DNA from 2 places in the Paenibacillus sp. FSL R7-0312 genome. Region 1 is predicted to be linked to the other one. Evidence: a T-box and tRNA genes for the amino acid it is inferred to sense, from the RefSeq annotation. Region 1 holds a T-box; the other holds one or more tRNA genes.
The links. The T-box of region 1 lies ahead of metG (methionine--tRNA ligase). A T-box ahead of a tRNA ligase gene usually reads a tRNA of that ligase, here a tRNA-Met.
Positions count from the first base shown of each region.

Region 2: it encodes a tRNA-Met, which carries the amino acid that the T-box ahead of metG (methionine--tRNA ligase) is inferred to sense. The anticodon was not compared.

Region 1 is NZ_JBBORE010000001.1:5,735,694-5,739,112, reverse strand. Features, by position in the region: gene metG (methionine--tRNA ligase) at 419-2,095, opposite strand; T-box leader at 2,211-2,480, opposite strand; gene MKX70_RS25280 (site-2 protease family protein) at 2,555-3,419, shown strand, end outside.
Region 2 is NZ_JBBORE010000001.1:3,290,110-3,293,528, reverse strand. Features, by position in the region: gene MKX70_RS14370 (hypothetical protein) at 324-677, shown strand; tRNA gene MKX70_RS14365 (tRNA-Ile) at 1,057-1,130, opposite strand; tRNA gene MKX70_RS14360 (tRNA-Met) at 1,178-1,254, opposite strand; gene MKX70_RS14355 (hypothetical protein) at 1,338-1,502, opposite strand; gene MKX70_RS14350 (IS4 family transposase) at 1,690-2,820, opposite strand; gene MKX70_RS14345 (transposase) at 3,117-3,419, shown strand, end outside.

The DNA.
Region 1 (3,419 bases):
GCAGGAATAACGGAATCTCAGTCCGCCTCTTCAGCCAGTTGACGAGGGCAGATGAAGTTCCCGTTCATACCTCGTCAAAATGGGGAAACTCCGCATGATCATGCAAGATCCCGCGAGTTCCCGCCAAGTTCCCGCTCATACCTCGTCAAACTGGGGAAACTCTGCCAGTTTCCGCCAACCACAAAGGATGTTTTCGCTGCTATACAGCAGCCATTCTCCTATTAGAGACTAATTAGTGCATGTCCCGCGGAGCAGTGCTTAGAGCTCGGCACTGCTAACTCTCGCCGCCACGGCACTGCTAACTCTCGCCGCCACGGAGCTACTAACTCTAGCTGCCACGGAGCTACTAACTCTAGCTGCCACGGAGCTACTAACTCTAGCTGCCACGGAGCTACTAACTCTAGCTGCCACGGAGCTGCTAGCCCTCGCCGCCACGGCGTTGCAAGCTCTTGAGGCGCTCGGTCTCCTCCCCAATCCGCGCGATATCAATCCGTTCGAACAATAATTCCAGCTCCAGCACCGGCTGATGTGCCGGAACGGACACTGGCTGCCATAAAGGCTGTTCTAAGGCAAAGAAATGCCTGATCTTGCCGCAGGAGAATGGAATGAACGGGTTCAACAGATTAGACAGATTAGCGGTGATCTGCACACAGGTATACAGCGTGTTGCCGCAGGCGGCGGGGTCATTCCTAATCTGCAGCCACGGCTGCTGCTGATCGAAATATTTGTTGGCCTGGCGGATATGGGTGAAGACATGCTCCAGCGCTTCTTTGAAGCTGCCCCCCTCAATAAGTCTCCCGGTCTCGCTGTACAGAGTATTAATGCTGCTGGCCCAAACGGCATCCATTGTACCCTCAGGAACCTCGCCATTCCAGAACTTATTCACGAATACCAGACTGCGGTTAACGAAATTACCGAAGGCGCCCAGCAGCTCGCTGTTATGGCTGTAGATGAATTCTCTCCACGAGAAGTCGGCATCCCGTTTCTCAGGACCGTTCGCCGTCAGGAAATACCGGATGGAATCCGGGTCGTAGCGGCTGAGAATATCCGGCACCCAGACGGCCCAGTTACGGCTTGTGGAGAATTTCTCCCCTTCCAGCGTCATGTATTCACAGGAGAAGATGCGGTCCGGCAGATGCAGGTCTCCAGCACCCAGCAGCAGAGCCGGCCAGATCAGGCTGTGAAAAGGCACATTATCCTTGCCATGCACATAATAGGCCGTAATGGGAGGGTACGCGGCGTCTTTGCTCTCAGTGGATTCCAGCCAGAAATCCTCCCAGCGGTTGCCGGTCCCGGCAGCCCACTGCTTGCTGGCGGACAGATAGCCGCTGACCGCTTCGATCCACACATAGATTTTCTTGTCCGTGAAGCCGTCCACCGGAACATCCACCCCCCAGTCCAGATCCCGCGTTGCAGCGCGGTCCTGCAGTCCTTCCTGCAGATATCTGCGGGTTAAACGCACAGCATTGTCTCTCCAGCCTTGCGCAGAATCTACGTATTCTGAAAGTGCGCCCTGGAAGCTGGACAGTGACAAATAATAATGCAGGGTGGAACGCAGCACCGGAGGGGTTCCGCAGATTTTGCAGGTACGCTCCAGCAGGTCAACCGGGTCGAGTATCGTAGAACAGTAATCACATTGGTCACCCCTGGCCTGCTGTCCGCAGACCGGGCAGATTCCCTCTACATAGCGGTCCGGCAAGTAGCGCTGATCCTGCTCACAGTAGCATTGGAGCGTAGACTTCTGGTACAGATGGCCGTTATCCAGCAGCTTAAGGAACAGCTCCTGCACCACACTGTGGTGATGCTCCTGATCGGTCCGGGTGTATAAGTCATAGGTGAATCCAAGCGAACGGAAGCAATCGGCGAACTCCTGATGATATCTGCTGGCGAATTCACCAGGGGATACACCTTCCTGCGCTGCCTGTACAGCAACTGGAGTGCCGTGGCAGTCACTGCCGGAGACATACAGCACAGCGTCGCCTTTGGCACGGTGATAGCGGGCCAGGATATCTCCCGGCAGAATACTCGCAAGCCTGCCCAGGTGCAGGGAGCCATTGGCATACGGCCAAGCCCCTCCGATAAAAATGTTTGTCATGTCATTGTCCTCCTATAAGTTTTGTTGACAGATTTTCCTTGAAACGGCTTCGGACAAAACCCGTTTCGGAAAACATGTTTAGGTTTCTAAGCGCACAAAAAAGACTCTCATCCCCAAAAGGGACGAGAGCCTGCGCTCACGTGTTACCACCCAAATTCATCAATGCCTTGCGGCATCCACCTCTTCAGGTACGTCCGCATAAGCCTGCGGGTATACCCTAGCATGGTAACGGATGCGGGTTCCGGCGCAGCCTACGTCCCGTTTATGCGGGCTTCGATGCGCAGCTCTGAGACCATATTCCCGTGGGTTTTCTTTGCTCCTTTTCAGCGGCTGGAGCTCTCTGTGAAAGAATGGCCAAGGTACTCTTTCTCTTCATAGCTATTGTGGTTATCCTAATTACTGGATATCATATATGCAGGTGATGGCTTATGTCAACACCAGATACAGAAATAAAGGAGAATGAGACTTTTGCCGGAAAACAAGCAGGTAAAGAAAAGCTCAGGCATAATGGGATGGCTTGGTAGCGCGGGAGTACTGCTGCTGCTGAAGGGCAAAACTATTCTGTCTTTGCTCAAGCTGGGGAAGATTGCGGGACCGCTGATTTCGATGATGGTGTCTATCTGGGCCTATGCTCTGATCTCACCATGGCAATTTGCAGTGGGCTTCGTTGCCTTATTATTCGTTCATGAGATCGGCCATGTTATCGCCGCTAAGCGGATCGGGTTGCCGGTGAGCGCACCGCTGTTTGTTCCTTTTATGGGTGCATTAATTACGATGAAGAAACAACCGCTGGATGCCAGAGAGGAAGCCTACGTTGCTTTTGGAGGCCCTATTCTGGGGGGCATTGGCGCGGCCGCCGTCTTCGGAGCAGCTTATTATTATCAGAGCCCGCTACTCTTTTCACTGGCTTATGTCGGATTCTTTCTTAACCTGATCAACCTGCTGCCGATTCATCCGCTGGATGGGGGAAGAATTGCAACTGCGGTTACCCGCTGGTTATGGCTGGTAGGTCTGGTTGGAGGTCTGGCAGTGATCATCTATCTGAAATCTATTCTGTTCAGTATTATCTGGCTGTTATTTGCTTATGACATGTACAAGAAATATATCAGCCGGCGCACGAAGAAGCAGATGCATGCGGTTATGAAAAGCTTCCTGATACCGATTGAGGATTTGCAGGATCAAGGGTATCTGATTCCCGGACCTGAGCACAAAAGAGAACTACCTTTTACCACCTACAGTGATTTGAACCGCCAGCAATATCTTGGTGTCCGCTGGGATAATCTGGACTATTACGGTACAACGACTATGCCTGTACAGTCTATTA
Region 2 (3,419 bases), 2.4 Mb from region 1:
AGGGAGTTAATTTTAATGGGCATTGCTTATTGGATTTTTATAGTTTCAGTTATTATTGTTATTGGTGGATTAGTTGGTCTTAAAAAGCAGAGTAATTAGTAGGAGCTATAACAAACCCTACTAATTACTCTGCCGGTATGTTCGCCATCCTCCGCTGTGTTATCTCTTCGTACTGTGCAACAATCGTTAAGACTCTCGATGAAAAAGATTTATTAAGCTAATGGGCAGTTTAGATTTTTATGAAGAAAAGCGGTGTTTGTGGTATTATTTGTAATTATGGGTTATGAAATAAATGGATTTTTTCAAAATGGGGGAATCAAAATATGGAACGTAAAATTCAACTAATGGAAACCTACGTAAATATCGACCTTGGAAACTCACCCTTTTTAAAATTAGATAAAGGGTTGCAAATTCCATACTCTTCAATCATAGGAATAACAACAGGTAGACCGATACCAAATGCTTTTAAACTATATGGTGCTTTATTAGGAGGAATGAGAAATGGGTTATTTAGATCAAATGGTGGTTATCAACTGCACTTTTTTGAAAATGAGCTCGAAACTCTTCATTTAGATTTGAATAGCTTTAAAGTTGGTAAGTTCAAAATATCAAAGTTGATCATTGGTGTTGAAAATCCTGAAGAAATAAGTAAAAATATTTCCGAAAGAGTGAAGTGATAATTTGTTGATGAACTGTTCTTTCAACTAACAGAAACTTTAGTTCAACAATACAGCGACAGTGTATGACTCTAATTTCTAGTTCTGAGCAACCATCGATAAAAATTTTGGGCTAACGATTCCTCTCCCTCACTGCGCAGTTTGCGTCAACCATGAATCACACACAGTTTATAGAAAAATCTGTTTATAATCCTTGGAATCGAATTTCCCCGTTTCTCGATCTACAGCGACCAGGCCGATATCTGTATGAAAAAAACAATTCACCTCCTAACCAGTTAAGTTTTCGCACTCTAGTGCCCCTTCAGATAAACTTGATCTTATTTTGCTCGCGAGCCCATAAAAAGCAAAAAACCCTTACAGGGTAAGGGTTTCGTTGAAGTGGGCCCTACAGGACTCGAACCTGTGACCAATCGGTTATGAGCCGACCGCTCTAACCAACTGAGCTAAGGGCCCGGACTAGGATATCCGTATTTTACAAGTGCTGTCTGATGAAATAAAATTGGTTGCGGGGGCAGGATTTGAACCTGCGGCCTTCGGGTTATGAGCCCGACGAGCTACCGGGCTGCTCCACCCCGCGTCAGTAATCATATTCAAACAGCGACAATAGATAATATACAATATAAGCATGGATAAAGTCAAGGATGAATTTGGTTAATTTATTTATGGCAGAAAACGCACACCGTAGCGGCCCTTACGCGAACGGTAAATTTCCACAAAACGCGGATCATGATAGCCGTAGATCCAGCCGTCCTGCTCGAGTCTTTTGGCCAGACAACCCGCTTGAAATCTTGTCCTGAACAATTTTGCGAAGTATATCCAATTCATGATGCCCTTCTCCTTTTTCGTATTCATGTATGCTACTCTGATCATTATCATGCCCATTTTTTCATTAATAACAGGAAAAAAGTCCTGCGGAACGGTTGGCAAATTCTGCAACGCAATTCTGTGATTATTTTCCACCCAACAATTCAGAGGATAGTTGTATAATGTACAGGCCTGTTGATTCCCCATATTATGGGATGGATATAATTTCCAAAACCCCTTTGTTCCTGAGCAGACTAAGTTGAACCTGCCACTCCAGCGGAAGACTAAATATACGCCAATGCTGCATAAATTCCCAAAGGGTCAGTTGAGCAAAGGCAGGCACGTTGGGGTGGATTTCATCATAAACGCGTTTCAGAAGCACATAGACAGCAAGGGCCACAAACAATTGGCTGTATACCGCATTTTCGGTGGTTCCAAATAGACATGGCACGTTCAGATGCTGTTTAATCCAGCGGAAAAAGACTTCAATTTCCCAGCGTGCCTTGTAGATTTCAGCGATCACATGAGCGGACTCTTTTCTCAAATCGGTCACGACCCGTACGACTTCACCCCGGTCATTTTCAAATTCTACGACCCGGTGGCGCTGAGCAGATTGGCACTTCCCTTGACCGATATAACAAGTAATATCACGAACAATTTTCGTTTCTCCCTCTGCGGGTCGCTGGAGTTCTCTTGGCTTCACCAAATGGAGATTGTCTTTGAGCCGAATCACAAACGACTGGCCCTGGAGCACATATTGATCCAATCTGCTGATTTTTCCATACGCCCGATCCTGTACCAAAATGTAGTCCGTATCTGCCAAGACTTCTCCAAACGGAGCGTCATTGCGCTTCGCGATCGATTCCTTCACGTTCAGGGGTGAACGCTGGCCATGCGAAAGAGCAACATGCAGCTTAATACCCCCTCTGAATTTTTTGTACGAGGCCCAAGGCATTCGAGAGTTCGCTGCCGTGACCGTAGTCGAGTCAATCAGCAAAAGATCTTTAGGAAGATTCAAATGCCGCCGGGTTTGGCGGTTACATTTCGTGACGAGCAGTTGAAAGATACGTTTGAAGATTTCGTAAGGGACTTCACCGGCCTTGCCGGAAAGGGTGGAGTAATGAATTTCTGGCAAGTCAAAGCTTGGGCCTAAGCGGGCACTCTGCCGGAATCCGTCCCATTTGTGGTAGCAGGCTTGGACAAAGTAATCGAGCAGCAACCCGACGGTCATTTTGGTTCCTCTATCCACGTAGTCCTCGGTTTGTCCGGTCACCATTTGGACTTCTTCCGGTGTTAACACTTGTTTGAAAACGGCTAAAAATGGGGTATATTTATTCATGAGGTCGCCTCATTTCGGTTTGGTTTGGTCGTACTTACCATTACCCGAAATGGCGGCCTTTTTCGTCCCTTTTTTTGGGAAATCAACACGCCTATATAATGTACAATTAAAAACAGCGAAAAGGGATGCTTGCCTCTTATAACTGTAGTCTGTACAACTAATTCTGTCCGAATCAGGGAAAACCGTCTGAAACAGGAAGTTTAATTGCACGAAATACAACTAAACTCTTAAGCCCCCTAATCGAATTGGAGTCCTAAAGATGCATAAGGTACACTAATAGAGAAGGGGATGAGGACATGAAAAGTAACAAGTTGTACGATGAACAACGGATTAAAGTTGCCCAGGAAGCGATTAATGGGACGAAGCTCTCTTTCCTCGCCCGTAAATATTCAGTTTCTCCCAGCACGATTACGAACTGGGTGAAGTTCTACAAAGAACGATTTGGTGAGCAAGCGACACCTTCAGTTAACGAACGTATTGAAGATGCCAAACGTGTCCAAGAGTTAGAGACCAAAATGGACACTGCGATTAAACTGCTGGGCGAAAAGGATTTGGAGATCGAACTCCTGCGTGAACTGCTAAAAAAGACCAACCCCGCT